DNA from 3 places in the Streptomyces sp. NPDC002730 genome. Region 1 is predicted to be linked to each of the others. Evidence: riboswitches for the same ligand, from Rfam matches in the RefSeq annotation. Region 1 holds a riboswitch; each other region holds the start of a gene.
The links. A riboswitch is a leader RNA that binds a small molecule or an ion and turns the genes downstream of it on or off. The one in region 1 is predicted to bind cyclic di-AMP.

Region 1 (10,200 bases):
CTACGAGCCCCTCTCCGCGGACAACGGCGACAGCGACAGCGACGAGAACGACGAGCGCGAAGGGGCGGACCAGTGAGCGACGCTGCCGTGACCATGGAGTTCCACCCGCAGCCGAAGGCCGGCGCCGCCCGCCCCTGGGCGTTCCCGGCCCCCGAGCGCGGCACGCTGGACAACGGCCTCACCGTGCTGCGCTGCCATCGCCCCGGCCAGCAGGTGGTGGCCGTCGAGATCTGCCTCGACGCCCCGCTGGACGCCGAGCCGGAGGGCATCGACGGCGTTGCCACGATCATGGCGCGCGCCTTGTCGGAAGGCACCGACAAGCACACCGCCGAGGAGTTCGCCGCCGAGCTGGAGCGCTGCGGCGCCACCCTCGACGCGCACGCCGACCACCCGGGAGTCCGCGTCTCCCTGGAGGTCCCGGTCTCCCGGCTGCCGAAGGCGCTCGGCCTGCTCGCCGAGGCGCTGCGCGCGCCGGCCTTCGCCGACAACGAGGTGGAGCGGCTGGTACGCAACCGGCTGGACGAGATCCCGCACGAGACGGCCAACCCGGCCCGCCGTGCGGCCAAGGAGCTCTCCAAGGAGCTCTTCCCGGCCTCCCTGCGTATGTCGCGCCCCCGCCAGGGCACGGAGGAGACGGTCGCCCGTATCGACTCCGCGGCCGTACGGGCCTTCTACGAGGCGCATGTCCGGCCCGCCACCGCCACCGCGGTGATCGTCGGCGACCTCACGGACGTCGATCTGGACGCCGTGCTCGCCGACTCACTCGGCCCCTGGAAGGGCGACAGCGCCGAGCCCCGTCCCGTACCGCCGATCACCGCCGACGAAACCGGCCGTGTGATCATCGTGGACCGTCCCGGCGCCGTCCAGACGCAGCTGCTGATCGGCCGCATCGGCCCGGATCGCCACGACCGCGTCTGGCCGGCCCAGGTGCTCGGGGCGTACTGCCTGGGTGGCACTCTCACCTCGCGCCTTGACCGCGTGCTGCGCGAGGAGAAGGGCTACACCTACGGCGTACGGGCCTTCGGCCAGGTGCTGCGCTCCGCTCCCGACGGGTCGGGCGCCGCGATGCTCGCCATCAGCGGCTCCGTGGACACCCCGAACACCGGACCCGCGCTGGACGACCTCTGGAAGGTGCTGCGTACGCTCGCGGCCGAAGGTCTGACCGACGCCGAGCGCGATGTCGCCGTGCAGAACCTGGTGGGTGTCGCCCCGCTGAAGTTCGAGACGGCCGCCTCCGTCGCGGGCACGCTCGCCGACCAGGTCGAGCAGTTCCTCCCGGACGACTACCAGGCGCAGTTGTACGTACGCCTGGCCGAGACCGGCACCGTCGAGGCGACGGCCGCGGCCGTCAGCGCCTTCCCGGTGGACCGTCTTGTCACGGTGCTCGTCGGCGACGCCTCGCAGATCGAGGAGCCGGTCAAGGCGCTCGGCATCGGCGAAGTGACGGTTGTCACAGGCTGATTGAGGATATCCGGCAGACAGCTCAAAACGGGCAAGCGGAACCCCGGCGTCCCTCGTGATGCCGGGGTTCCGCCTTATGCCCGTTTTGTTGGAGAGGTTGCCTGTCTGCCCTGTGGCGTGCGCTACAAAAGGGCCTGTCTGTTTGGCGATTGAAAGACGGCCCGCCTAGCGTCGGTCCGGCTGTCCGCCAGTAGCCCGCCGCATCCGCGGCATCGGACAGTCATCGCCGAGTCCCCGTCTGGCGCGAGCCTGGGGAGCCGGGGACCCACTCAGTCCCTGGGGTGAATCGGGCGCCTTCGCACCTGCGGAGGGGCCCGTAGGAGACCTTCCTGCTCCGAACCCGTCAGCTAACCCGGTAGGCGAGAAGGAAGGAAAGGATCAGCCACTTCATGGCGTTCACCCGTGCCACCGGGAAGCACCGTGCCCCGAGCCGCATGACGCGCAAGAGGGCGAACATCGCCGGCGTCGCGGCTCTCGCCACCACCGGCGTCATCGGAACCCTCGCTTCCCCGGCACTTGCCGCCGAGACCGGCGCGACCACCGTCGAGGACACCGGCCTGACCCAGATCGTGGCCGCCGACTCCCTCGCCGACCAGATCGCCGACCAGGCCGCCGCGCAGAAGCAGGAGGCCGCCGAGGCCGAGGCGAAGGCCGAGGCGAAGCGCAAGGCCGAGGCCCGCGCCAAGGAGGCCCGCCAGGCCAAGGAGCGCGCCGCCCGGGAGGCCGAGCGCAAGCGCCTCAACTCCTTCGTGGCGCCGATATCCCACTCGTACGTGTCCACGGGCTACAAGACCGGAGGCTCCATCTGGTCCTCCGGCAGCCACACCGGCATCGACTTCCACGCCGCGTCCGGCAGCACCGTGCACGCGGTCGGCTCCGGCACCGTCGTCGAGGCCGGCTGGGGCGGCGCATACGGCAACAACATCGTGATCAAGATGAACGACGGCTCGTACACGCAGTACGGCCACCTCTCGTCCATCAGCGTCTCGGTAGGCCAGTCGGTGACCCCGGGCCAGCAGATCGGCCACTCCGGCTCGACCGGCAACACCACTGGTCCGCACCTCCACTTCGAGGCTCGCACCAGCCCCGAGTACGGCTCCGACATGGACCCGGTCGCGTACCTGCGCGCGCACGGCGTCAACGTCTGATCCGACGACGGGGCCGATGCCCGGTCCCGCGTGCTTCCCGACGGCCCCGGCTCACCGCCGGGGCCTTCGGTGTTTGCCGCCCCGCCGGAGTTCTGGCCAAAAGATATCCATGGATTCCGGTCTCCCATCGGAAAATCCCGCCCACTGCAATAGAGTCACCGAACAGACGTCAATCGGCTGCGTTTCGCGCGGATTAAAGCGGAGGTTCGGTCATGCGCATTCCCGCGCACTCGGTATGCACGGCGATCCGCGACGACATCGTCTCCGGTGTATTCGAGCGCGGCAGCCGGCTCACCGAGGAGCAGCTGGCACGCCGCTACGGCGTCTCCCGGGTCCCGGTGCGCGAGGCCCTGCGCACGCTGGAGTCCGAGGGCTTCGTCACCACCCGCCGCCACGCCGGCGCCTGTGTCGCCGAGCCCACCGAGCAGGAGGCCGCCGACCTTCTGGAGATCCGGATGCTGCTGGAGCCCATGAGTGCGGCGCGCGCCGCCCAGCGCCGCACCGAGGCACATCTCAAGGTGCTGCGTGGCCTGGTCAGACTGGGGCAGGAGCGGGCCCGCCGTGGTCAGGGTGAGGATCTGCGTTCACTGGGTGGTTGGTTCCACGAGACGCTCGCCCAGGCCTCCGGCAGTCCGGGGTTGATCGCTCTGCTCACCCAGCTGCGGCACAAGATCGCCTGGATGTACGCCGTCGAGCAGCCCGCCAAGCCCGTCGAGTCCTGGATCGAGCACGGCGCGATCGTGGACGCGGTGGCGCGAGGCGACGCGGAACGGGCGCGGGCGCTGACGGCCTTGCACACCGAACGGGCTGCCGCCGCGCACCGGCTGCGCCGCCCCGAGCGGGTGAGGACTTCGCAACATGCCGTAAACATCGCAAGCGCCCGCCATTAACAGGTGCACCGTATACAAAGGGTAGATATTCGCGGGGCCTCTTTTCTGCTGCCCGCATTCAAAGCGCCGGGGCCGAAAGCCGCGTCCATGAAAGCTGTGTCCAGGAAAGCCGCGTCCAGAAAAGACGAAGCCGCGATGTCCGAGAATTCGGGACACCGCGGCTTTGCCGTGGGTAATGGGCCTGATCGGCTCAGACGGTCTCGGGAAGCTCTTCGAGCCCCTCGGCGACGAGCCGGGCGAGACGGTCCAGCGCGGCGTCGGAGTCCTCCGCCTCGGAAGCGAGCACGATCTCCTCGCCGCCCTGCGCGCCCAGGCCGAGCACCGCGAGCATGGAGGCGGCGTTGACCGGGGTGCCGTCCGCCTTGGCGATCGTCACGGGGACGCCGGCGGCCGTGGCGGCACGGACGAAGATGGAAGCGGGGCGGGCGTGAAGGCCCTCGGCCCAGCCGACATTGACGCGGCGCTCAGCCATGGTGTTGCCCTTCAAGTCTCAGTGGTTGTCTAGACCAGTCTCTCATGTGTTTCTGCGTGCTCGCACCGGCCCCGGACCCGGGATCGGCCGCTGATCGGCCTTCTCAGACTGCCCCGCGGCAACCTCCTCCGCGACCCGTGGGTGAGCCGTACGCTTTCCCCATGCAGACCTCGTCGGATCACGCCTACCCCGACCACTGGGAAGCAGACGTGGTGCTGCGCGACGGCGGCACCGCGCGCATCAGGCCCATCACCACCGAGGACGCCGACCGTCTGGTCAGCTTCTACGAGCAGGTCTCCGACGAGTCGAAGTACTACCGCTTCTTCGCGCCCTATCCCCGGCTCTCCGACAAGGACGTCCACCGCTTCACCCATCACGACTATGTGGACCGGGTGGGTCTCGCGGTCACGGTGGGCGGCGAGTTCATCGCCACCGTCCGCTACGACCGGATCAACGCGGAGGGCCGGCCCGCGAGCGCCCCCGCCGACGAGGCCGAGGTCGCCTTCCTCGTCCAGGACGCCCACCAGGGTCGCGGCGTGGCCTCCGCTCTCCTCGAGCACATCGCCGCGGTGGCCCGCGAACGCGGCATCCGGCGCTTCGCCGCCGAGGTGCTGCCCGCCAACAACAAAATGATCAAGGTGTTCCGGGATGCCGGCTACACCCAGAAGCGCAGCTTCGAGGACGGCTCCGTCCATCTCACCCTCGACCTCGAACCGACCGAGGAGTCCCTCGCCGTCCAGCGCGGCCGCGAGCAGCGCGCCGAGGCCCGCTCCGTGCAGCGCCTCCTCGCGCCCGGTTCGGTCGCCGTCATCGGCACCGGTCGCGCGCCGGGCGGCGTGGGCCGCACCGCCCTGCGCAACCTCCTCAGTGCCGGATACACGGGACGTACCTATGCCGTGAACCGCGCGTTTCCCGAGGACCAGGCCGAGGTCGACGGCGTCCCGGCCCACCGTTCTGTGGGCGAGATCGGGGAGACCGTCGACCTGGCGGTTGTGGCCGTCCCGGCGGAGCGGGTTCCCGAAGTGGTCGCCGACTGCGGCGAGCACGGCGTCCAGGGGCTGGTCGTGCTGACCGCCGGATACGCCGAGAGCGGGGCCGCAGGACGGGAGCGCCAGCGCGAACTGGTACGGCAGGCCCGCTCGTACGGGATGCGCATCATCGGCCCGAACTCCTTCGGCATCATCAGCACCGCCGACACCGTCCGCCTCAATGCCTCGCTGGCCCCGGAGTCCCCGGCGCCCGGCCGCATCGGCTTGTTCACCCAGTCCGGCGCCATCGGCATCGCACTGCTCGCCGGCCTGCACCGGCGCGGCGCCGGGCTGTCCTCCTTCATCTCGTCGGGCAACCGCGCGGATGTGTCCGGCAACGACTTTCTGCAGTACTGGTACGAGGACCCGGACACCGATGTGGTCCTGCTGTACCTCGAATCGATCGGCAACCCGCGCAAGTTCACGCGCCTGGCCCGGCGAACGGCGGCGGTGAAACCGGTCGTCGTGGTGAAGGGCGCCCGGCACAGCGGCAGCGCGCCCCCCGGACACGCGGTGCCGGTCACCCGGATCCCCGACACCACGGTCGGGGCGCTGTTCCGCCAGGCCGGTGTGATCCGCGTCGACACCGTCACCGAACTCGTCGACGTGGGCCTGCTGCTGGCCGGCCAGCCGCTGCCCGCAGGACCGCGCGTGGCGATCCTCGGCAACTCCGAGTCCCTCGGCCTCCTCACGTACGACGCCTGCCTCGCCGACGGCCTCCGTCCCCTCCGGCCGCGCGACCTCACGACGGCCGCCACGCCCGCGGACTTCCGTGCCGCCCTCGCCGAGGCCCTGGTGGACGACGCCTGCGACGCGGTGGTGGTGACGGCGATCCCGTGGGTAGGGGAGAACGGCGTCACGGAGTCGGGTGACGGCGAGGTCCTGGCCGCAGCGCTGCGCGACGCGGTCACCACGGCCCCGGCCAAACCGGTCGCGGTGGTCCATGTGGAGATCGGGGGTCTGGCGGAGGCGCTGGCGGCGGCGACGAGTACGCGTACGGTCCCGGCCCCCGCGACCGACGGCGGGAACCCTGGCCCCGGCCACGAAGCGCCGCGGGCCGTCCGCACCCGACCACCCGCCCCGAGCTCGTCCGCCGTCTCCGCGGCCGTCCGTTACGCCGCCCCGGCCCCCGCGACCGCCCCGCACGCCGCCCGTATCCCCGCCTACCCCGCCGCAGAGCGGGCCGTCCGAGCCCTTTCCGAGGCGGTCAAGTACGCCCAGTGGCGCCGGCAGGCCGCCGAGCCCGGCAGGGTGCCGCAGTACGAGGACATCGACGAGGCCGGCGCGGCCGCGCAGATCGACGCACTGCTCGGCGGGCTCACCGACCCTCGCGGCAGCACCCTCGGGCCCGCTGCCGCCCACGAGCTCCTCGGCCGGTACGGCATCCCCGTACGGCCGACCCTCCCCGCGCCCGGTCCCGACGCCGCCGTGGCCGCCGCCGGCCGCCTCGGCTACCCCGTCGCCCTCAAGACCACCGCCCCGCACCTCCGCCACCGCGCCGACCTCGGTGGCGTACGGCTGGATCTGGCCAACGAGGCGCAACTGCGGCGGGCGTACCGCGAATTGACCGAAGCCCTCGGCAAGCCCGAGGAGCTCCAGCCCGTCGTTCAGGCGATGGCCCCGCGCGGCGTTGACACGGTCGTACGCGCCGCCATCGACCCCGCCGTCGGCGCCGTGCTCTCCTTCGGGCTGGCCGGAGCCGCCTCCGAGCTGCTCGGTGACACCGCCCACCGGCTCGTGCCCGCCACCGACCGGGACGCCGCGGAGTTGATCAGGACCATCCGGACGGCCCCGCTCCTCTTCGGCTGGCGGGGCTCCGCGCCCGTCGACACCCCGGCCCTCGAAGAGCTGCTGCTCCGGGTGTCACGACTGGTCGACGATCACCCAGAAGTGGTCGGAATCAGCCTCGAACCGGTCGTCGTCGCTCAGCATGGCCTCTCCGTGCTCGGCGCGTCCGTACGGCTCGCGCCGTCGCCCGCCCGCACCGACCTGGGCCCCCGCCGACTCCCCAGCTACTGAGCGCTCACCACCCCCCGAGCCCCGTAGGATGGACCGCATGGCGAAGACCGGTACGACGACCCAGGGGCTGCGCGCGGCGATCGAGCGCAGCGGCTACTACCCGGCCCTCGTGGCCGAGGCGGTGGAGGCCGCTGTCGGTGGCGAGCAGATCGCGTCGTACCTGGTGCACCAAGAAACCACCTTCGACGCCAACGAGGTGCGCCGCCATGTCACCGTCCTCGTCCTGACGGCCAACCGCTTCATCGTCAGCCACACCGACGAACAGGCTGCCGACTCCAGCTCCCCGACGCCGTACGCCACCACCTCGACCGAATCGGTCAAGCTCGGCCGGATCTCGTCGGTCGTGGTGAGCCGCGTCGTCGCGAACCCGGAGTCGTACACCCCCGGCACCCTGCCCCGCGAGGTCGTCCTCACCATTGGCTGGGGCGCCGTCTCCCGTATCGACCTGGAGCCCGCCGCCTGCGGCGACCCCAACTGCGAGGCGGACCACGGCTACACCGGCAACTCCACCGCGGACGACCTGAGCCTGCGCGTCAGCGAGGCCGGTGACGGCCCGGACGCGGTCCGGCAGACGCTTGCCTTCGCGCAGGCGCTCTCCGAAGCCACGGCAGCCACGCGCTGATGGCTCAGCCCGCAGTCTGGCCGGACGACCCCGTTCCGCTCGCCCTCGACACCGCGCCCGTCCCCGAGTACGGCACTGGATCGCTCGCCGATCTGCTCCCGACGCTCGCCGCGGGCCAGGGCGTACCGGGCCTGGCGCAGAGCATCCCCGAGCTGACCCCCGCCGACCGGAACTGCGTCTTCCTGATCGACGGCCTCGGCTGGGAACAGATCAAGAACCACCCTGACGAGGCCCCGTATCTCACCTCGCTGCTCGCCACCTCGCGCGGCGGCACGGGACTGCCCATAACCGCTGGTTTCCCCGCCACCACAGCCACCTCGCTGGCCTCCGTCGGGACCGGCCTGCCGCCCGGCGCACACGGCCTGCCCGGCTACACCGCGCGCAATCCGGAGACCGGCGAGCTGATGAACCAGCTGCGCTGGAAGCCCTGGACGGCCCCGAACGTCTGGCAGCCGTACCCCACGGTCTTCCAGCTCGCCGACGCAGCGGGTGTGCACACCGCACAGGTGACATCGCCGACCTTCCAGCACACCCCGCTCACCAAGATCGCACTCAGCGGCGGCAGCTTCCTCGGCCGGCTCTCCGGCGAGGAGCGAATGGACCTGGCGGCCGAGCAACTGGCCCTGGGGGACCGGTCGCTGGTCTACACGTACTACAGCGATGTGGACGGCAAGGGCCACCGCTTCGGCGTGGACTCCGACGCCTGGCGCGGCCAACTGATGTACGTCGACCGGCTGGTGCAGCGCCTCGCCGAGCAACTCCCGCCGCGCGCCGCCCTGTACGTCACCGCCGACCACGGAATGATCGACATCCCCTTCGACGAACAGTCGCGCATCGACTTCGACGAGGACTGGGAACTGCGCGCCGGGGTTGCGCTGCTGGGCGGCGAGGGCCGCGCCCGCCATGTCTACGCCGTGCCGGGTGCCGAGTCCGATGTGCTCACGGTCTGGCGCGAGGTGCTCGGCGAGCAGTTCTGGGTGGCGAGCCGGGACGAGGCGATCGCCGCGGGATGGTTCGGCGACCGGGTGGACGAGCGGGTGTACGCACGGATCGGTGATGTCGTCGCCGCGGCCTGCGACGATGTGGTGATCACCGCCTCCGTCAATGAGCCGCACGAGTCGGCGATGGTCGGGATGCACGGCTCCATGACCCCCGTCGAGCAGCTCGTCCCGCTCTTCGAAGTACGCTCGTAACCGCCTCCCTCACCCAGACCCGAAAGGTCCTCAACTCCCCATGCCCGAGCTGGTGTTCTTCTCCGGAACCATGGACTGCGGAAAGAGCACCCTCGCTCTTCAGATCGAGCACAACCGGTCCGCGCGCGGCCTCCAGGGCATGATCTTCACCCGTGACGACCGCGCCGGCGAGGGCAAGCTGTCCTCCCGGCTCGGCCTGGTCACCGACGCGGTCGAGGCCGCGGAGGGCTTCGACTTCTACGCGTATCTCGTCGCCCATCTCTCCAAGGGCGGCCGCTGCGACTACGTGATCGCCGACGAGGCGCAGTTCCTCGCGCCCGAGCAGATCGACCAGCTCGCCCGTGTCGTCGACGACCTCGACCTGGACGTCTTCGCCTTCGGCATCACCACCGACTTCCGCTCCAAGCTCTTCCCCGGCTCGCAGCGGCTCGTCGAGCTCGCCGACCGGGTCGAGGTACTGCAGGTCGAGGCGCTGTGCTGGTGCGGCGCGCGTGCCACGCACAACGCCCGTACCGTCGGCGGGATCATGGTCCTCGAGGGCGCGCAGGTCGTCGTGGGTGACGTCGACCAGTCGCCGGACGAGATCGGCTACGAGGTGCTCTGCCGACGCCACCACCGGCGGCGGATGACGGCCGCCACCGCCCGAGCGGCCGCCCTCTCCCCGGACGTTCTGCCCGTCGAGGTCAGCGAGAGGCCGTCCGTACGATCGTGAAGACCGCGCCCTCCGGGTCCGCGACGGTCGCGAGCCGGCCGCTGGAGCCGTCTCTCGGCGGCTGCAGCACCTGCCCGCCGAGCTCCACCACCTGGCGTGCCGCCAGTTCGGTGTCCTCGACCTCGAAGTGGGTCATCCAGTGTGAGCCCCTGCGCGGAAGGGCCTGGCCCACACCGTGGACAGCGGCGACCGGGCGTCCCGCCAGGTGCAGTGTCAGACAGTCGAAGTCGGCCGAGACGACTGCCTCCACTTCATAGCCGAAGACCGCCTCGTAGAACTTGCCGACGAACGAGGTCTCCGTGGTCACCAGCTCGTTCCAGACGGGCGTGCCATGCGTGCCGTACACCGCGGTGCCGCCGTGGGATGCCGTCTGCCAGATGCCGAAGACCGCGCCCGAGGGGTCGGTCGCGATGGCCATCCGGCCCGCGGGGCCCGCATCCAGCGGGCCGACACCGACCGTGCCGCCGCAGCTTCTGATCGTCTCGGCGGTCACATCCGCGTCGTCGGTCGCCAGATACGGCGTCCAGGCGATCGGCAGCTGCCGACTGGTCGGGATCCGGCCGATGCCCGCGACCTCTTTGCCGTCGATCAGCGCGCGGACGTACGGGCCCAGCTGCTCGGGACCGGGGGAGAACTCCCAGCCGAACAGCGCTCC
Region 2 (10,200 bases), on a different contig from region 1:
CGCGGCCGGGCTGGCCACCGGCGGACTGCACCCGGTCGTCGCCGTGTACGCCACCTTCCTCAACCGCGCCTTCGACCAGCTGCTGATGGATGTCGCCCTGCACAAGTGCGGGGTGACCTTCGTACTGGACCGGGCCGGCGTCACCGGGGTCGACGGGCCCTCCCACAACGGCATGTGGGACATGTCGATCCTGCAGGTCGTCCCGGGGCTGCGGATCGCCGCGCCGCGCGACGCCGACCGGCTGCGCCAGGAGCTGCGCGAGGCCGTCGCCGTGGCTGACGCGCCGACGGTGCTGCGCTTCCCCAAGGAGTCGGTGGGCGAGCCGATCGAGGCGATCGGCCGGATCGGCGGGATGGACGTACTGCACCGGGCCGACGACGCCGAGATACTGCTGGTTTCGGTCGGTGCGCTGGCCGCCGTCTGTCTGCAGACGGTGGAGCTGCTCGGGGGCCGCGGTCTCCGCTGCACCGTGGTGGACCCGCGCTGGGTCAAGCCCGTCGACGAACAGCTCGCACCGCTCGCCGCCCAGCACCGGCTGGTGGCAGTGGTCGAGGACAACAGCCGCAACGGCGGTGTCGGCTCGGCCGTCGGGCAGTCGCTGCGCGACGCCGGCGTGGATGTGCCGCTGCGCACCTTCGGCATCCCCGAGCAGTTCCTCGCGCACGCCAAACGCGGCGAGGTTCTGGCCGACATCGGACTCACCCCGGTCGAGATCGCGGGACGGATCAGTGCCGCCATGGCAGTCAAGGAGAGCTGAGGAATGACCGATCCGGTCAAGGGCTTCGATCTGGCGAGACTCCTCGCGGAACGCGGGGCCGAGCGCTATGAGCTGCATGCGCGATATCTCAACCACCAGCTGCCGCGCATGCTGCACACCATCGGCTTCGACAAGGTCTATGAGCGGGCCGAGGGCGCGTACTTCTGGGACGCCGACGGCAACGACTATCTCGATATGCTCGCGGGCTTCGGGGTGATGGGGCTCGGGCGGCACCATCCCGTCGTACGCAAGGCGCTGCACGATGTCCTCGACGCCTCGCTCGCGGACCTCACACGCTTCGACTGCCAGCCGCTGCCGGGGCTGCTGGCGGAGAAGCTGCTGAGGCAGAGTCCGCACCTGGACCGGGTGTTCTTCGGAAACAGCGGTACGGAGGCGGTGGAGACGGCGCTGAAGTTCGCCCGGTACGCGACCGGGAAGCCGAGGATCCTCTACTGCTCGCACGCCTTCCACGGGCTGACCACCGGATCGCTGTCGGTCAACGGGGAGGCCGACTTCCGGGACGGCTTCGCGCCGCTGCTGCCCGACACCGCGATCGAGCTCGGCGATCTGGCCGCGCTGGAGCGGGAGCTGATGCGGGGCGATGTGGCGGGCTTCGTCGTGGAGCCGATCCAGGGCAAGGGCGTGCATGCGACGCCGCCAGGATTCCTTTACGCCGCACAGGAGCTGCTGCACAAGCACAAGGCGCTGCTGATCGCCGACGAGGTGCAGACCGGCCTCGGCAGGACCGGTGACTTCTACGCGTACCAGTACGAGGCAGGGGTCGAGCCGGATCTGGTCTGTGTGGCGAAGGCACTCTCGGGCGGGTACGTGCCGGTCGGCGCGACGCTCGGCAAGGACTGGATCTTCAAGAAGGTCTACTCGTCGATGGACCGGGTGCTGGTGCATTCGGCCAGCTTCGGCTCCAACGCCCAGGCGATGGCTGCCGGGCTCGCGGTGCTCTCGGTGCTGGAGGACGAGCATGTCGTGGCGAACGCGCGGGTGACCGGAGAGTTGCTGCGGTCACGGCTGGCGGCGCTCGTCGACCGCTATGAGCTGCTGCACGAGGTGCGGGGCCGCGGGCTGATGATCGGCATCGAGTTCGGCCGCCCGGACTCGATCAAGCTGCGCAGCCGCTGGACCATGCTGCAGGCGGCCCGCAAGGGTCTCTTCGCGCAGATGGTGGTGGTGCCGCTGCTGCAGAAGCACCGGATCCTCACCCAGGTCTCCGGCGACCACCTGGAAGTGATCAAGCTGATTCCGCCGTTGACCATCGGAGAGCGGGAGGTCGAGCGGTTCGTGGCGGCCTTCACCGCGGTGATGGACGATGCGCACGGCGGTGGCGGGCTGATGTGGGACTTCGGCAAGACGCTGGTGAAGCAGGCGGTCGCCAACCGCTGACTTTTGCCCCTGGGGCAAAAAATTTGCCCCAGGGGAAAGATCCTGGCGCAATGGAGGCATGAGCCCCACTGAAGAGGCGGCCACCGTGCTGCCGGATGTGGCGCCACGGCTGCGCGATCTGCGACGCCGCCGTGGCCTCACCCTGGAAGCCGCAGCCCAGCGCGCGGGGCTTTCCCCCGCCCACCTGTCCCGGCTGGAGACGGGCAACCGTCAGCCGTCGCTGCCGATGCTGCTCGCTCTCGCCAGAATTTACGGTACGACAGTCGCGGAGCTCCTCGGCGAGCTCGCGCCGGAGCGCGATCCGATCATCCGCGCCGACAGCCGGGAGCCCTCCGAGGCCGACGGCTGGACCTACCACCAGACCGGCGGAGCCGGCCGGGCGATGCAGGCTCTGCGGCTGGTGGTTCCGTACGGCAGTCAGGGCGAGCTCGTCCGGGTGCATCCCGGGGAGGAGTGGCTGTACATCCTCAACGGCCGGCTGCGCCTGAGCCTGGGTGACGCGGTTCACGAGCTGGCGCCCGGGGACAGCGCGCACTTCGACTCACTCACCCCGCACCGTCTCGCGGCGGCCGGTCGCGAGGGTGCCGAGCTGCTGTTCGTCCACACGCTGCTGCAGAGCCCCAACCTCCATCCGCACAACTGAGTTCAGAGAAGAGGCCCGTTATGTCCAAAAGCAATGAAGAGCGGTCGTTTCCCCGTGGGCTGGTGATCCGGCTGTTCGCCTATCTGGTGGCGGGCCACCTGTTCGCCGGGTTCCTCTACCTTCTGTTCACGCTGGGCGGCCAGAACCAGTAGGCGGCCGCTCAGCATCCGGCGGCTCCGCATCTCCTGCTCCGCGGTCGGCTACGCCTCGTCGACGAGACGCTCGCGCAGGCGCTCGCGCGTCTCCGGGGCGATCTTCAGGCCCTCGGCGAGGTACCGCTCCGTCGTGCCCCAGGTCTCCTCGATCGTCTCGAAGGCTGCCGCGAGGTACTCGGCGCGCGCGTCGAAGAGCGGGCTCAGCAGCTCCATCACTTCCGGGGACATCCCGGCCGGGGAGTTGTCGCTGCGTCGCACCAGATAACGCCGGTGCGGATCATTGGACTTGAGGTAGTCCGCCTCGATGGCCTCGCGCTCCACGCCGACCGCGAGCAGCGACACGGCGATCGAGATTCCGGCGCGGTCCTTGCCCGCCGCGCAGTGCATCAGCGCCGGGACACTGTCCTCAGCGAGCGCGTGCAGTACGCGGCTGTGCTCGGCGGTGCGATGCTTGATGATCGTCCGGTACGACGCCGACATCCGGGCCGCCGCCTTGCCGTCCGCGAGGATCGACTTCAGCTGGTCGAGATCGCCCTCCCGGACCATCTTCCAGAACTGGGCGCCGTCGGCCGGGTCGGTGAGCGGCAGATTCACATTGCGCACGCCCGGCAGCTCGACGTCCGGGCCCTCCAGCTTCTGGTCCGCGGCATTACGGAAGTCGAAGATCGTGTGCAGGGCCAGGGTGGAGAGGAACGCGGTGTCGCTCTCGGTGGCATGGGCGAGGTGGCCGCTGCGGAAGAGCCGTCCGTACCGCACCCGCCGGCCGTCCACGGTCGGCAGGCCGCCCACGTCCCGGAAGTTGCGTACTCCGGACAGCTCAGGCTCTGTCGACGGGATCTGCGGCAGCTGCTGTGTCACGGGGGCTCCTGAAGTGACAGCCGTCGGCGCTGCTCGCCGACGATGGCGCGTTTCCCGACGATACGACATTGCTTCATCGGGCAATCATCTCGGTCCGTCTCCGTAAGAGCGTTGCACCGGCGACGGCTCCCGTCGGATGATGTGCGGACCTGTGCGAACCTGTGAGTATCTGAGGGGTCGGGATGATCGAGAGCGTTGGCAACGGTCGTACGTGGGTTCTCTCCGGACCGAGGAGTAGTTATGCGCTGCGTCTGACAGACGCTGACGAACTGCTGCATCTCCACTGGGGGCCACGGATCTCCGGCGCCGAGGCGGAGGCGCTCGCGGCCCAGGGTCTGCCGCCCTACTGGCCGTTCGAGTCACAGCTCGACGGCCACGAGGAGTATCCGGTCGAGGGCGGCCCGCGCTTCGTACGGGCGGCGCTCTCCGTCCGTACGGACACGGTGCGCGGCACCGAGTGGACCTTCGCCGGCGCCGAGGAGGTGCACGGCGACGAGCTGAGGCTCCGCTTCACCGACGCTCTACACGGCCTCGGGCTCACCCTGCACCATCGGATGCGCGACGACGCGGACGTCATCGAGCGCTGGGTCACCGTCACCCATGAGGGCGAGGGCCCCGACCTGGAACTACTGCGCGCCGATGCCGCCACCTGGACACTGCCGCAGCGCGACAGCTGGCGGCTCAGCCAGCTGCACGGCCGGTGGGCGGCAGAGTCGCTGCTCGTACGGTCGGAGCTGACGTACGGCGAGAAGGTGCTGAGCAGCAGGCGCGGCCACACCGGCCACCAGCATCTGCCCTGGGTCGCGCTGGACGCGGAGGGGGCTACGGAGGAGCGGGGCGAGGTGTACGGCGCCGCGCTCGGCTGGTCCGGGTCCTGGCGGATCTCCGTGGCGCAGCTGCCCGACGGACTCGTACAGATCACCGGCGGAGCCGGCTACGACGACTCCGGGCTGCTGCGGCTCGCACCGGGCCAGTCGTACACCTCGCCCGTCTTCGCCGGACTGTGGAGCGAAGGAGGGTTCGGCGGAGCCAGCAGGGCCTGGCACGCCTGGCAGCTGGCGCATGTGATCCCGGACGCTCAGGCCGAGCGGCCGGTGCTCTACAACTCCTGGGAGGCCACCGGCTTCGACATTTCCGAGGAGCAGCAGCGGGCACTCGCGCAGCGGGCCGCGGCCCTGGGCGTCGAACTGTTCGTGGTGGACGATGCGTGGTTCGGGCAGCGCACCAGCGACCGCGCCGGACTGGGCGACTGGACACCCAACGCCGAGCGCTTCCCGCAGGGACTGAAGCCGCTTGCCGACGAAGTGCACGCGCTGGGCATGCAGTTCGGGATCTGGGTCGAACCGGAGATGGTCAACGCCGACAGCGATCTCTACCGCGCGCACCCCGACTGGGTGCAGCACCACCCGGGCCGGGCACGGACGGAGTTCCGCAACCAGCTCGTACTGAACCTCGCGCGCGAGGACGTACAGGCCTACCTCTGGGAGCAGTTGGACGGACTGCTCGGCAGCGCGCCCATCGACTATGTGAAATGGGACTTCAACCGCTGCTTCACGGACGCCGGCTGGCCCGGCGAGACATATCCGCAGAAGCTGTGGGTCGAGCATGTGCAGGCGCTGTACGCACTCCTCGACCGGCTGCGCGCCGCGCATCCCTCGGTCGCCTTCGAGTCCTGCTCGGGCGGCGGTGGCCGGATCGACCTCGGAATTCTGTCCCGGACCGATCAGGTGTGGACCTCCGACAACACCGATCCGCTGGACCGGCTCGCCATCCAGCAGGGCTTCACCCAGCTGCACCCGGCACGGGTCATGGCGGCCTGGGTGACCGACAGTCCCAATGTCCAGCTCAACGGCCGCATCAGTACGCTCCGCTTCCGCTTTGTGAGCGCCATGGCAGGAGTGCTCGGAGTCGGTGGCGATCTCACCGAGTGGAACGCGGAGGAGCTCGCCGAGGCGCACGGCTGGGTGGAGCTCTACAAGAAGGTCAGGCCGGTGGTTCAGCACGGCGAGCTGTACCGGCTGCGGGCGCCGGAGGGCGGACTGAGCGCCGTGCAGTACGTACGCGGCGACGAGAACGTCGTTCTCGCCTGGCTCCAGGCACAGCACTACGGCGAACAGCCGCCCAGGCTCAGGCTGCGCGGGCTCGATCCGGCAGCCGCGTACGAGTGCCTGGACACGGGCGTCGTACACCGCGGATCCGTGCTCCTGCACCACGGGCTGCACACCGGACTGAAGGGCGACATGGACGCCACGGCGATCCGGCTGCGACGCCGCTGATGTGCCCCCTGGACAAGGGCAGTGAGCCGCGGAGGGATTTCCTGCGGGCGTGGCATGAATTGGAGGGGTAAGTAGGGCTGTATGCCATAACTGGGCGATCGTCATTAAATGACGGTTCTGTCCGAATTGGTCGATTCGGGATAACGTGCCCCGTCCGCAAGGCGGACGGTGCATGGCCGTGAGCGGGATCATATTCGTGACGGTGTGTGGTGGGGCGGCAGGGGTGAATTCCGTTTCCGGGGCGGACGGTGAAGATCATTGATTTACGGAGGGTTACGGGAATTTCGCACCGATATCACAGGGATCATTGACGGGCGAAAGCGACAGCTTGTTCCGGTACGCCCATTCGTTTACGGTCACGACCAATCCGGACGGAACGCCTAATCCTGCCGCCGACCGGAATTCCACCCACCCATGTGTGGCAGGAGCGGGGGACCCAGGTGATACGCCGATTCCGGACTTCCGGACGGCTTGGGGTGAAGTCGCGCAACTGCGCGGCCGGGCATCTCCAGCCCGAACCCGACAGCTCACCTCGCCGGCGCCGGAGAGGAATTCGCCATGCCCAAGAAGGGTAAGCACCGCCGCCCCAAGGTCAGCCCGATCACGCGCGGATTCGTCGCCGCCGGTACGGGTGGCGCCGCCATCGCCCTGCCGCTGATAGGTGCCGCAGGCGCCCACGCGGCAGGAAAGACCGCTCCGGCCGTGGCGCCGGAAAAGGCCGTGACCGCCGCCCCGTCCTCCCCCTTCTCCGCCGGGTCCGCCGCCGCGGCCCACGTGGCGCAGAAGAAGGCCTCTCCCACCACGTACTCCGTCGTCCCCGGCGACTACCTGTCCAAGATCGCCGACGAGCACGGTGTCCCCGGCGGCTGGAAGAAGCTGTACCAGGACAACCGCGAGGCCGTCGGCGACAACCCGTCGCTGATCCACCCGGGCCTCAAGCTCACCCTCGGCGCGAAGTCGAAGGCGAAGGCGCCCGAAAAGTCGCAGCACCCGTCGAGCCCGGACCGGTCCTCGTCGAAGGCGTCCTCCTCGAAGGCGCCCTCGGGTTCCTCGGACTCAGGTTCCTCGGACTCGGGTTCCTCGGACTCGGGCTCGGTGGTGCAGTCCTCCGCGCAGTCCTCGTCCGGTGGCTCGGCAGGCGGCAACGCCGCCCAGACCAGCGCCTCCGGCTTCGCCGCCCCCGTCGACGGCGCGACCGTCATCACCCCGTACCACCTCGCCGGCGCCATGTGGTCCAGCGGCTACCACACCGGTCTCGACTTCGCGGCGTCCACCGGCACGACCGTCAAGGCGGTCGGCCCGGGCACCGTCGTCTCCGCCGGCTGGGCCGGTGCGTACGGCAACCAGATCGTCATCCAGCACAGCGACGGCACCTACTCGCAGTACGCCCACCTCTCCGCCCTCTCCGTCGCATCAGGCCAGAGCGTGAGCGGCGGCCAGCAGATCGGCCTCTCCGGTACCACCGGCAACTCCACTGGCCCGCACCTGCACTTCGAGATCCGCACCGGCCCCGGCTATGGCTCGGACATCGACCCGCTGGCCTACCTGCGTCAGCACGGCGTCTCCATCTGATCCGTCCGACGTACGCAGTGTCCCGTCCTCCCCTCGTGCCGCCGCCCGCGGCGCGGGGGGAGTCGGCGTATTCCGGGTTGGATGAATCTTGACCGGTGGTATATATCACCCCTCGTCAACCCCTCCTTACGGTCGCGTAGGTCACATCCGTAAGGGAAAAATGAGTTCTCGTGGCAGACGATTCGAGAACAGAGAACAGTGGCGTATTCGGGTCGTACGCGGCGATCGGTGACAGTTTCACCGAGGGCGTCGGAGACCCGGGCCCCGACGGGACATACGTCGGCTGGGCGGACCGGTTCGCGGTCCTGCTCGACGACCGAATGCCGGAGCACACCTTCCGGTACGCCAACCTCGCCGTACGCGGCCGTCTCCTCGACCAGATCGTCGAGGAACAGGTGCCGCGGGCAAAGGAACTCGCCCCGGATCTGGTGACTTTCTGCGCCGGCGGCAATGACATCATTCGGCCCGGCAGCAACCCCGACGACGTGGCCGAGCGCTTCGAGCGGGCAGTCGCCGACCTCACCGATTCGGTCGGCACCGTCATGGTGACCACCGGTTTCGACACCCGCGGAGTGCCGGTACTGCGCCATCTGCGCGGCAAGATCGCCACGTACACCGCGCATGTACGGGCCATCGCCGACCGTTACGACTGCCCCGTACTCGACCTGTGGTCGCTCAAGTCCATCCAGGAGAGGCGGGCTTGGGACGCCGACCGGCTGCATCTGTCGCCCGAGGGCCACACCAGGGTCGCACTGCGTGCCGCCCAGGTGCTCGGACTCGAGGTGCCGGCCGACCCCGACCAGGCGTGGCCGCCCCTGCCGCCGCGCGGACCGCTCGAGGTGCGCCGCGACGACATCAACTGGGCGCGTGAGCACCTGGTGCCGTGGATCGGGCGACGGCTGCGCGGTGAGAGCTCCGGCGACCATGTCGAGGCCAAGCGCCCGAATCTGCTGCCTCTGTGACAGCGGATGGTTGGGGCATGGCAGACCTGCCCCGGCTGACCGGGCGTACGGCCCCGGTCACCGGTGCCAACCGCGGGATCGGCTTCGCGGTCGCTACGGGACTCGCCGGAGCCGGAGCGCGGCTGCTGCTCGGCACCCGCGACCCGGAGCGGCCGCCGTGGAACGGCTGCTGACCGTCTGCGCAGCCGGGTCGTCACCGTCACCAGCATGGCGCAGAGCAGTGCCCCGCCTCGACTTCGCCGATCTGCAGAGCGAACATCGCTATGACGCCTGCCGCGGGCGGGCCCGCGGCCGCTGGGTCACCCGGATCGTCAACTCCCCGGTGCGTACCTTCGGTTCGTACGCGGCAGGCGGCGCGCTGCCGGTGCTGCGGGCCGCCGCCGACCCGGAGGTGCGGCCCGGCGAGTACTACGGCCCGTCCGGCCTCGGCTCCTTCAGAGGCCCGCCGCAGCGGACCGCGTTCTCCGCGCGGGCTCAGGATCCCGCGGTCGCGTGCCGGTTGTGGCAGGCGTCGGCGAGGCTGACAGGGATCGCCTTCCCCGCCCCGTACGACGGCTGAGGCACAGCGACGTACGAACCGGTGCGTCAGACCACGGCCGACGACAGGAGTTCGGCCGGTCCGATCAGCGCCGTACTGCCCTCGCCCGTACAGGCATGGGCGCCGGCCACCGCGCCCAGCCTCGCGCTCTCCTCCAGGTCGCGGCCCGACAGCTGCCCGAACAGAAAGCCGCAGACATAGGCGTCACCCGCGCCGTTGGAGTCCACCACCGGAGCGGGTGGCGCGACTGCCCGGACCGGGCGCGGGGTGGATCCGCCGTCGCGGCTGAGGAGGTACGAGCCGCCGGCACCCGCCGTCGCGACCACCGCCCGCGCCCGACCGTCGCGCAGGATCTCCCGCATCACCGACGCTATGCGCTCGCCCGCGCCCGCCGTGCTGAGGAAGACCAGGTCCGAGCGGAGCGCGAACTCCCGTTGGTGCTCCGACAGTCCGTCCCAGTCGTGCAGATCGGTGGAGACCGGCACGCCCAGCGCTTCGATGTCGTCGTAGAGGAACCGCGCGAAGTTCATGATCGAGAGATGGATGTGGCGAGCACGCCGCAGATGGGGGAGGTAGAAGTCGCGCGGCATCCGCAGCCCGTCGGGATCGCGGGCGTCGTAGAAGGACATGCGCCGGCCCGCGGGGTCGACGAGGTTGACCGCGCGCCGCGTCCCGGCCGGGGAGATGAGGGGCTCGAAATCCACGCCGCCCACGGCGAGTTGTTCCCGGACCAGACGGCCCGGCCCGTCTTCGCCGATGTAGTCGAGGAGGGTGGCATTCAGCCCGAGGGCCCGGCAGCCCAGTGCGACATTGCCACCGGTGTGGCCCGGCCATTCACGGATCGGGCCGACGCCGACAGAGTCCGCGAGCGGGACCGGCAGGGCGTCGACGCGGACGACCGTGTCCACCCCGGTGCCGCCGACCACCAGCACATCGGGTGGGAGGCGATCCGTCGGCTGCTCGGGCTGCTGATACGTCTGGTGCTGCGACTGGTGAGACACAGTTGCCCAGTATGGGGGCTGCGGGCCCGCCCGTTCAGGC
Region 3 (10,200 bases), on a different contig from region 1:
GCAACGCATCCGAGGGAGCGAAACCATGAAGTATCTGGTGATGGTCCAGGGCTCGCAGGCCGACTACGAGGCCATGCGCGGCCAGGCGTCCGCACACAGCCCGGCCTGGAGCGAGAAGGATCTGCAGGCGATGTTCGCCTTCATGGGCGAGGTCAACAACGACCTCTCCGAGTCCGGTGAGCTCGTCGACGGGAACGGCCTGGCCGAGCCCGCGCAGACCCGCCTCGTCAGTGCCGGCAAGGACGGGAAGCCCGTGATCACGGACGGTCCGTACGGAGAGACCAAGGAACTGCTCGCCGGGTACTGGGTTCTCGACTGCGAGAGCCTGGAGCGGGTCACCGAGATCGCCGCGCGCGTCGCGACGTGCCCGGCGCCCGAGGGGGCTCCCCCCTATCCGGTGGTCATCCGGCCCATCCAGGACGGCGGAGGCTGTGTGTGAGACGTACGACCGGCATCGAGGACCTGCTGCGCCTGCACGCGCCGCAGGTCCTCGGTGCGCTGGTGCGCCGGTACGGGCACTTCGATCTGGCCGAGGACTCCGTGCAGGAGGCGCTGCTCGCGGCCGCGCAGCAGTGGCCCGATGCGGGCCGGCCCGACAATCCGCGCGGTTGGCTCATCAAGGTCGCGTCCCGTCGGCTCACGGAAGCGCTGCGCAGTGACGAGGCCCGGCGCAGACGTGAGGAGACGGTCGCGGCGCTGACGCCTCGAGACGCCTTCACGGCGCCCGCGCCCGGAGAGAGCCGCGCACCGTCCGAGGACGACACCCTCACCCTGCTCTTCCTGTGCTGTCACCCCGAACTCACCCCGGCCGCGCAGGTCGCGCTCACCCTGCGTGCCGTCGGGGGTCTGACCACGGCCGAGATCGCCCGTGCGCATCTTGTGCCGGAGGCGACCATGGCGCAGCGCATCAGTCGGGCCAAGCAGAAGGTCAAGGGAGTGCCGTTCCGGCAGCCGGGGCCCGAGGACCGCGATCAGCGGCTCGCGGCCGTGCTGCAGGTGCTCTACCTGATCTTCAACGAGGGATATACGGCGACTTCCGGCAGCGATCTGCACCGCGCCGATCTCGCCGCCGAAGCGATCCGGCTGACCCGGGCCGTACGCCGGCTCCTGCCGCAGGAGGGGGCGGTGACCGGGCTGCTCGCGCTGATGCTGCTCACCGACGCGCGCAGCGCGGCCCGCACCGGACCGCACGGCGAACTGGTTCCGCTCGACGAGCAGGATCGCGGCCGTTGGGACGGGAAGGCGATCGCCGAGGGCAGCGCGCTGGTGGAGGAGGCCCTGTCCGAGGGGCCGGCCGGGGCCTACCAGCTGCAGGCGGCGATCGCGGCGCTGCACGACGAGGCGGCTCGTGCCGAGGACACCGACTGGCCGCAGATCCTCGCTCTGTACGACATCCTCGTACGCCGCGCCCCCGAGCCGATGGCCGAGCTCGGCCGTGCCGTGGCCGTCGCCATGGTGCACGGCCCCGAGGCCGGGCTCGCCGAAGTCGCCGAGCTGGAGGACCGGTTGGCGGGGCACCACCGGCTCGACGCCGTACGGGCACACCTGCTGGAGAAGGCCGGGGATGCCGAAGGCGCCCGGGCCGCCTACCGGTTGGCGGCACAGCGCACGCTCAGCGTCCCGGAGACGCGCTACCTGCAGATGCGGGCCGCGCGGCTGCTGCCCCCTGCGTAGCCGGACCCGACGACTGGAGGCAACTCCCAGGTCAGAGGCGGATTTTCGCCTTCCGGACGCTGTTGCGAAGCGGTGACAGTACGGGGATTGCCCGGCCGATCTTGAGCGGTGAGGATAAGCACATCGCCGCAAGCCGGGACCGCACAGGGCCGGACGGAAGGCGATCTCTCATCCAGCGCGCTCTGCGAGCTCGCCGCTCGTTTCTCTTGTCTCGCTCATCTCGCTTCACCGTCTGTAGCGGCGCTGTGCCGTGCTGCTCCTACGTACGGCCGACTGTCGCCCATCCATCGGCAGTCCGGCCCCTAGTCGATTCCTTGGGGGGAGTCCACCATGTCCGCTCGCTTCGCCTCCGCCGCCGCGCTCACCGTCGCCGCCGCCGTCGGCACCACCCTTGTCCCGTTCAGCGCCCACGCCGCCCCGGTGGCCTCGAGCAAGCCCCTCACCATCGAGCTGGGCACCCCGGCGCCGTCCGGGCCGCTGACCCGCGGCGGGGCGAGCGAGACCTTCACGTTCACCGTGAAGAACTCCGCGGACAAGGCGGTGGACTTCCAGCCGTGGATGATCGGCGACACGGACGGCGCGAGCCCCATCGCGGCCTCGCACATCGTCTTCGACGTGCAGCCGGTGAACGCCCCGGCCACGGACGAGTTCGTCGGGCAGCAGGACGCGGGCGCGCAGGGCATGTTCTACCCGGCCGAGAAGGGCAGGAACGCCGCGTTCTCGGTGCCTGCCAAGGGTGAGCTGAGCTGGAAGGTCTCCGTCGGCCTCGGCAAGAACTACCCCTCCAACAACGGCAATCTGAAGCTCCTGGCCGACGACCTGGCCGAGAACACCCAGCGCCAGAACGACGACACCCTGGTCTTCGAGGCCAGCCCGAAGATCAGCACCGGGCCCGCCTCCATGACGCTCGAGACCGACGAGAACGCTCCCATCAAGCCCGGCACGACGGGCAACGTCGACATCGTCCACCAGCTCAAGGGCGGGGTGACCTTCGACTCCGACCTGAGGACCACCCTGGAGGTCGTCGAGGAGCCCGGCTCCACGGGGAAGATCCCTGAGCTGGTGATCGATGAGCTCGGCGAGGACGGCAGGTACACCAGGGTCAAGAAGTTCGCGGGCGAGGAGAAGTGGCAGCTGGCGGACATCCGCAAGAGCTACGTCATGCACCGCGCCCGCCTTCGCGTGAGCGTCATCGACTTCAAGGGCATCCAGAAGCCGGTCAAGCTCACGCTGCAGGCGACGACCTCGCTCACCGAGGGCAACATCCATCCGTTCCTGGGGGCCCAGGGCAGAATCACGGTCGCCCCCGAGCGCGGCACCGCCCCGAGCGGCAAGCCGACCGCGAACCCGTCCTCGACCGCGTCCGCCTCGCCCTCCCCGACCGCGTCCGCGACGCCGTCCGGCACCCCGTCCGCGTCCGCCACGACCTCGGCGGCGGCCGTCGCGAACGACTCCGTCACCACCACCGGCGCCCTTGCCAGCACCGGATCGTCCAGCTCCACCTGGTACGCGGCGATCACGGCCGCGGTGCTGATCGCGGCCGGCGGCGCGCTCACCGCACTCCGCCTGCGCCGCCGCTGAAACAGCGCGCATTGCCGCTGCGCAGCACCCTCAGCAGTTCCTCGTCCGTCGCGGGACGGCCGGCGGCGAGGGTGCTGCGCAGCGTGGGCCACAGCCATACGGAGAGCCTTCGGAGAGGCTTCGGAGCAGACCGCCTCATAAAATGGATTTGATCTTGCTCCGGATGGCGTAAGGTTGTGTTCACCGACGCGGGGTGGAGCAGCTCGGTAGCTCGCTGGGCTCATAACCCAGAGGTCGCAGGTTCAAATCCTGTCCCCGCTACTGCAGCCAGTGGCCCGGCACTCGATCAGAGTGCCGGGCCACTGTCGTACCCGGCCCCAACCGTCCGTACTCGGCCCCAACCGTCGGCGTCGCCCGGTTGGCCGACGGAGAGTCGCAGCCCGGCGCGGCTACGGCCAACCTGGGATGAGCGCGGTACTTTCCGCAGCCGTGGCTGGACTGGTCAGGAGATCACTGGTGGGGCAGCGAGAGCAGGACGGCGGCGCCAGCGCTCACCGTCTTGTCCTCGCGCTGCCCTCGCTGATGATCATTGCCGGCGTGATCTTCGATCTCCTCACCCCGTCCGAGTACACCGCATCTCCGCTCTTCGCCGCCGCTCCGCTGATCGCCGCGCCGTTCTTCTCCTTTCCCGCCACCTTGCTGACCGGCATCGCCGCCGTCGTCAGTGTGCTGGGTCTGCACGTCTACAACGGGACCCTGACCCTGACCCCGGCGAACACCGAGCTGTTCACCGTGGTCACCGTCGCCGGCCTGGCACTCTTCATCAACCGGGTGGTCCGGCTCAGCGGCAGGCGCCTGGCCTCCGCCCGCGACATCGCCGAGACCGCGCAGCGCGCCGTGCTGCCCACCCCCGCCGACCGGATCGGCGGGCTGCAGATCGCCGCGCGGTACGAGGCGGCGCAGGCGGACGCGTTCATCGGCGGCGACCTCTTCGCCGTGCAGGACACTCCGCACGGTGTGCGGCTGGTCGTGGGCGACGTCCGGGGCAAGGGGATGGGGGCGGTCGAGGCCGTGGCCGTGGTCATCGGGGCGTTCCGGGAGGCCGCCGAGCAGGAGAGATCGATCGAGGGCGTCGCCGGGCGCCTGGAGCGGGCGCTCACGCGCGAGGGGACGAGGCGGGGGAGCCTGGACGTGTTCGAGGGGTTCACCACCGCCGTACTCGCCGAGATTCCGCATGGCGCGGGCGTGGTGCGGGTGGTGAACCGTGGCCATCCGGAGCCGCTGGTGCTGCACGCCGGCGGCGATCTGGACAAGCTGGAGCCGACCGAGCACGCGCTGCCGCTGGGAATGGGTGATCTGGGGATCTTGCCGGACCTGGCGGACGAGTATCCGCTCCCGGCCGGGGCCACGCTGCTCCTCTACACCGACGGGGTGACCGAGGCGCGCGACGCGGACGGTGCCTTCTACAACCCCGTCGAGCGGCTCGGCGGCCGGCTCTTCGCCGGCCCCGAGGATCTGCTGGACGCGATCGTCGACGATGTACGCCTGCATACGGGTGGCGGTCCCAACGACGACATGGCGCTGCTGGCGGTCAGCCGCCCGCTCGACGGGCAGCCGGAGCGCCGCAGGACCGTAGGCGTGATCAAAGGGGAGCAGGAAGACACGGGCCAGTACCGTGTGTAGTCGAAGGACACCCCTCCGCATAACATGTGAAGCACCGTCAGAAGTGCGGTGCGGTCCGGGCATCGATCAAGTCGCCCGACTCCGGCCGCTTGTGTCCCGGTAAGTCCAGGCCAATGTCTTTAATGATTAGTCGGAACAGCTTGGAATCCGGCCCTGGCGTCTATTAACGTTCGATAACGCAGCGCGGTTGTCCCAGCCGTCGCAAGAGACGGCACCGTGCGCACGCGCCGAATCCCGCAAGGGAACCGGGGAACCACCAATTGGGGTGAATCGGGCACCTTTTGCCGCTTTGTTCGCGGTCGAAGCGCTCGTAGGAGACCTTCCTGCTCCGAACCCGTCAGCTAACCCGGTAGGCGAGAAGGAAGGAAAGGAGTACGCCTCCGTGGCGTCCAACAGCCCTGCCCCCGCACCCGAAACCCCCTTTCAATCCGACTTCTTCGGCGACGACGTAGCGGAGCGGGCATGGGAGGAATGGAACCCCACCGAGGACTCCGTTCGTCCGGTGCGCGGTCGGCACCGTGTCATGAAGCAGCGCGGCGGACTCGCCCGCAGCTCCACGGTGCTCGGCGTCGGTGTGATCGCAGCGGTCGGCGCGGGCGGCATGGCCAGCGCGCAGGACAAGCCGCCGGTCTCCATATCGCTGCCGGACCTTCCGGACTCGATCAAGGACAAGCTGCCCGACGCCGCGTCACTGCCGGGTGTGGGCGCCTTCATGTCCGACGGCGCCGACGCGCAGTCGGGGAACGCGAACGCCTCGCCGCTCACGGCGATGACCCTCGCCGCGGACGACGGCACCGAGGCGGACGCGGAGACGGGCGCCGCCGGCGCCGGTGAGGCCCTGCGCGCCCGCATCCTTCAGCAGGCCGATCAGCAGCGGGCCGAGGCGGACGCCGAGGCCAAGTCGGCCGCGGAGAAGCTCGCCGCCGAGAAGGCCGCGGCGGAGGCGAAGCAGCAGCAGACGGCGGCGGAGGCGAAGGCCGAGGCCGCGAAGCAGAAGGCCGAGGCGGCCGCGGAGGCCAAGGCGGAGGCGGAGCGGCTCGCCAAGCTGGCCGCGAACTTCGCGCTGCCCACCTCCGCGTACACGATCACCTCCACCTTCGGCGAGGCCGGCTCCATGTGGTCCTCGGGCTACCACACCGGCCTGGACTTCGCCGCCCCGACGGGCACGCCGGTCAAGGCGGTGCACGGCGGCACCGTCAAGTCGGCGGGCTGGTCAGGCTCGTACGGCTACCGCACGGTCCTGGAGCTCGAGGACGGTACGGAGGTCTGGTACTGCCACCAGTCGTCGATGTCGGTCAGCGTGGGCCAGAAGGTGACGACGGGCGAGACGATCGGCCGCGTGGGCGCGACCGGCAATGTCACGGGCCCGCATCTGCACCTTGAGGTGCACACCCCGGGCGGTTCGGGCATCGACCCGATGGCCTGGCTCCAGGGCAAGGGCCTCACTGTCTGATCGAGCGCCGCAGTGCCCGGCAGTCCTGGCGTGAGCAGTTCACGGCAGTCCTGGCGTAAACGGAATAGCGCGGCCCGGTCTGGCTGTTGATCAAGGTATGACTTCCCTCCGTACCCTTGGCTCGTCAGGCCTGGCCGTCTTTCCGCTCTGCCTCGGCGGCAATGTCTTCGGCTGGACCGCCGACGAGACGCAGTCCTTCGCCGTGCTCGACGCGTACGTGGCCGCCGGCGGCAACTTCATCGACACCGCCGACGTCTACTCCGCATGGGGGCCGGGCAACGAGGGCGGCGAGTCCGAGACCGTCATCGGCAACTGGCTTGCCGCGCGCGGCAACCGTTCCGAGGTCGTCGTCGCCACCAAGGTCGGCGCCCACCCTCAGTACAGGGGCCTCTCCGCCACCAATATCGCGGCCGCGGCCGAGGAGTCGCTGCGCCGGCTGCGTACCGACTACATCGACCTGTACTACACGCACTTCGACGACCCGGCCGTCCCCGTCGAGGAGATCATCACCGCCCTCGACCAGCTGGTGAAGGACGGCAAGGTCCGCGCCATCGCCACCTCCAACCTCAGCGTCGAGCGGCTCCAGGCGTCCCTGGACTTCTCGGAGCGCGAGGGGCTGGCCCGCTATTCCGTGCTGCAGCCGCACTACAACCTCGTCTCGCGCGAGACGTACGAGGGCGAGCGCCAGGAGACGGCCGCCCGCGCCGGTCTCGCCGCCGTCCCGTACTACTCGCTCGCCTCCGGCTTCCTCACCGGCAAGTACCGGCCGGGTGCGACGGTGCGGAGCCCACGGGCCGAGGGCGCGGCCGGGCATCTGAAGACCGACCGGGGCGTGGCCGTGCTCGCCGCGCTGGACAAGGTCGCCGAGGCGCGCGGTGCCGAGATCGCGACTGTCGCGCTCGCCTGGCTGGCCGCGCAGCCGACCGTCGCCGCGCCGATCGCCTCGGCCCGTACGGTCGAGCAGCTGCCCGCCCTGCTGGCGGTCGCCGACCTGGAGCTGACGGCCGAGGAGCTGGCCGAGCTGACGGCGGCGTCCGCCCAGGGCGTCTAGGAGCGGTACGGGTTGTAGCCGCCGTAGTCGCGGTACGGCGGCGGCACCCACACGCGGCCCGTCGCCCGTGCCGCGTACGTCAGCGCGGGCGCGGCCACCTCCTTGCGCTGCCACAGGTGGTGCAGCAGCTCCTGCTCGCGCTCCACGAAGTCCGGGCCCGCCGCGCCGCGGTGGGCCCGGTGGCGCAGAAAGGCCAGGGAGGTCGCGAACGTCTCGTACTCCGATACGGCGTGCGCCGCGGCCGGTCCGTACGCCCGCCGCGCGAAGTCGCGCGCCATCGTGCGTGCCCGCATCGAGGAGAGCGCGCGCGGTTCGTCCCCCGCGAGCCAGCCGGCCGCGGCGTACGCGGGCAGCTCGGCGGATATCGTGCGCAGCTCGCGCTGCCGCGTCCAGATCGCCAGCCAGGTCAGCAGGCCGAAGGCCGGCACCATGAACGCCCCGTACACGCCGTAGAAGCCCAGCGGGCCGAACAGCGACGACGCGCCGTTCCACAGGGCGTGCATGCCCATGGCGAGGACGAGACCGAGCAGCGGCAGTGCGACGCGGCGGATCTTCTGGCGCTGTGCGGCGAGCGCGGCGATACCGAAGCCGATGCCCGTCAGCACTGTGAAGAGCGGATGTGCGAACGGCGACATCACGACGCGTACGAAGAAGGTCGCCGCGGTCATCGAGGCGAGGCCCGAGGTGCCTATCTCCTGGTCCTCGCCGAAGGCGTTGCCCAGATAGAGGATGTTCTCGGTGAAGGCGAAGCCGGTCGCGGTGAAGCCGGCCACGACGACGCCGTCGACGATTCCGGTGAAGTCCCGTCTGCGGAAGATGAAGATGAGCAGGACCGCGGCGGCCTTCGCGCTCTCCTCGACGATCGGGGCTATCACCGTCGCGCCGAGGGTGTCGGCGCTCGCCGGATCCGCGGTGGCGGTGGCTATCCAGCGGGTGGCGAAGGAGTTCGCGATGATCGCGACGAGGGCGGCGGCGAAGGCGCCCCACGCGAAGGCGAAGAGCAGATTCTTCCAGGGGCCCGGCTCGACGCGGTCCAGCCAGCGGAAGGCCGCCATCAGGAGCGGGACGGGCAGCGTCGCGAGGCCCAGGCCGACCAGGAAGCCCTGGGTGCCCGTCTGCTCCCGTACGAGCGAGAGGATCACCAGGCCGGAGAGGGCGAGGAACGTGATCAGCACTCCGGCCCGGACCGCCTTGCTGTGCCAGAGGCGGGAGACGCGGCGCGGCTTGTAGCGCCACCGGGAACGCTCCGGCACGGCGTCGAACAGCGGCTGCGGATCGAACGCCGGGACCGCCGGATGCGGTGGGAGGTGCTGCGGGGACGACTCGGACACCCATTGACCCTAACGAGGGCCACTGACACTGGCGATGGTGCCCGGGGTCCTACTGAGGGTTACGCGTCCGGGACCGTGGTGCCCACCCGTCGGCGGAACAGCAGGTCGTGCACCTTGTGGCCCTTGTCCAGGCCCTGCCCCTCGAATCGGGTGAGCGGGCGGAACGAGGGGCGGGGGGCGAAGCCGCCGTCCTCCTGGGTGTTCTCGAAGTCCGGGTGCGCGGAGAGCACCTCGAGCATCTGCTCGGCGTACGGCTCCCAGTCGGTCGCGCAGTGGAGGACCGCGCCGGGCTTCAGGCGCTGCGCGGCGAGGCTGAGGAATTCGGGCTGGATCAGCCGCCGCTTGTGGTGGCGCTTCTTGGGCCAGGGGTCGGGGAAGTAGACGCGCATCCCGTCGAGCGAGCGGGGCGCGAGCATCTCCCGGAGCAGGATGATCGCGTCACCGTTGGCGACCCGGATGTTGGACAGTCCGTTCCGCTCCGCGAGACCGAGCAGATTGCCCTGCCCGGGAGTGTGCACGTCGACGGCGAGAATCCCGGTGCCGGGGTCCTCGGCGGCCATCTGCGCGGTGGCCTCGCCCATCCCGAACCCGATCTCGAGGACGACGGGCAGTCCGCCGAACATCTCGTCGAGGTCGAGGACGCGGTGCCCGTCGATGTCCATGCCCCAGATCGGCCACAGCCGCTCCAGCGCATCGGCCTGCCCGACGGTGACGCGGCTGCGACGTGGCTGGAAACTGCGAATGCGCCGCTCATGATGCGACCCGGCGGGATCGGCAGCGGGCCCACCGGGAAAGCGGGGCTCGCCCTTGGCACGTATGGGGGGCCGGGGGGCGTCGTCAGGAGTGGGGTTTCGGAGCTCAGACACAATGGCCTGATTCTACGGCGGGGGCGGGGGTGACCTTCGCCGGGAGCCGAGCTCGGGGTCGAGCTGGGAGCCGAGCCTCGGGGCGGGCTGGGCCTCGGGAGCCGAGCTTGGGGCCGAGCCCGGGGGCCGGGCTTGGGGCCGAGCCTGGGCGCTGGGCCTTGCCGCGGGTGCCCGTCCCCCGCTGGCGGGACCGGGGCCGTCGTTACCTCCCCGCACGCACCAAGCGGCCGTCCGCCAACGCCGTCAGGGCCCTGCGTGCGACCTCTCTGCCGATGGGTAGGGACGCCGTCGCCGCCGGGGACGGCGCGTTCAGCACATGCACCGTGCGTGGTGCCTCGCGGATCAGGAAGTCGTCGGCCAGTGTGCCGTCCCGCAGGACCGCCTGCGCCCGTACGCCCGACGCGGCCGGGCGCAGATCGTCCGCCGTCACCGCCGGCAGCAGCCGCCGTACCGCCGTCGCGAACGCGCGCTTCGACAGCGAGCGGTGCAGCTCACCCGCGCCGTACCGCCAGTGCCTGCGGGCTATCCGCCACGTCCCCGGCCAGCCGAGCGTCCCCGCCAGTTCCAGCGGTCGTACCGCCGACCAGCTGTAGCCCTCGCGGGCCAGCGCCGGGACCGCGT

Region 2: linked by a shared signal. The riboswitch ahead of ACFYXH_RS33480 (peptidoglycan DD-metalloendopeptidase family protein) and the one ahead of ACFYXH_RS38070 (M23 family metallopeptidase) in region 1 are both predicted to bind cyclic di-AMP.
Region 3: linked by a shared signal. The riboswitch ahead of ACFYXH_RS16170 (M23 family metallopeptidase) and the one ahead of ACFYXH_RS38070 (M23 family metallopeptidase) in region 1 are both predicted to bind cyclic di-AMP.

Annotation. Positions count from the first base shown of each region.
Region 1 is NZ_JBIAQG010000020.1:77,149-87,348, forward strand. It holds gene ACFYXH_RS38060 (M16 family metallopeptidase) at 1-76, shown strand, start outside; gene ACFYXH_RS38065 (M16 family metallopeptidase) at 94-1,461, shown strand; cyclic di-AMP (ydaO/yuaA leader) riboswitch at 1,676-1,838, shown strand; gene ACFYXH_RS38070 (M23 family metallopeptidase) at 1,851-2,609, shown strand; gene ACFYXH_RS38075 (GntR family transcriptional regulator) at 2,822-3,499, shown strand; gene ACFYXH_RS38080 (HPr family phosphocarrier protein) at 3,690-3,971, opposite strand; gene ACFYXH_RS38085 (GNAT family N-acetyltransferase) at 4,133-7,018, shown strand; gene ACFYXH_RS38090 (DUF5998 family protein) at 7,056-7,640, shown strand; gene ACFYXH_RS38095 (alkaline phosphatase family protein) at 7,640-8,833, shown strand; gene ACFYXH_RS38100 (thymidine kinase) at 8,874-9,545, shown strand; gene ACFYXH_RS38105 (VOC family protein) at 9,517-10,200, opposite strand, start outside.
Region 2 is NZ_JBIAQG010000015.1:115,009-125,208, forward strand. It holds gene dxs (1-deoxy-D-xylulose-5-phosphate synthase) at 1-757, shown strand, start outside; gene ACFYXH_RS33455 (aspartate aminotransferase family protein) at 761-2,155, shown strand; gene ACFYXH_RS33460 (helix-turn-helix domain-containing protein) at 2,214-2,798, shown strand; gene ACFYXH_RS33465 (DUF6126 family protein) at 2,819-2,950, shown strand; gene ACFYXH_RS33470 (tyrosine-protein phosphatase) at 2,999-3,811, opposite strand; gene ACFYXH_RS33475 (alpha-galactosidase) at 3,994-6,087, shown strand; cyclic di-AMP (ydaO/yuaA leader) riboswitch at 6,487-6,641, shown strand; gene ACFYXH_RS33480 (peptidoglycan DD-metalloendopeptidase family protein) at 6,646-7,659, shown strand; gene ACFYXH_RS33485 (SGNH/GDSL hydrolase family protein) at 7,830-8,621, shown strand; gene ACFYXH_RS33490 (hypothetical protein) at 8,639-8,794, shown strand; gene ACFYXH_RS33495 (hypothetical protein) at 8,842-9,180, shown strand; gene ACFYXH_RS33500 (carbohydrate kinase family protein) at 9,207-10,088, opposite strand.
Region 3 is NZ_JBIAQG010000005.1:523,950-534,149, forward strand. It holds gene ACFYXH_RS16145 (YciI family protein) at 26-439, shown strand; gene ACFYXH_RS16150 (RNA polymerase sigma factor) at 436-1,674, shown strand; gene ACFYXH_RS16155 (hypothetical protein) at 2,005-3,255, shown strand; tRNA gene ACFYXH_RS16160 (tRNA-Met) at 3,443-3,516, shown strand; gene ACFYXH_RS16165 (PP2C family protein-serine/threonine phosphatase) at 3,661-4,878, shown strand; cyclic di-AMP (ydaO/yuaA leader) riboswitch at 5,094-5,249, shown strand; gene ACFYXH_RS16170 (M23 family metallopeptidase) at 5,261-6,331, shown strand; gene ACFYXH_RS16175 (aldo/keto reductase) at 6,429-7,382, shown strand; gene ACFYXH_RS16180 (PrsW family intramembrane metalloprotease) at 7,379-8,713, opposite strand; gene trmB (tRNA (guanosine(46)-N7)-methyltransferase TrmB) at 8,773-9,579, opposite strand; gene lhgO (L-2-hydroxyglutarate oxidase) at 9,782-10,200, opposite strand, start outside.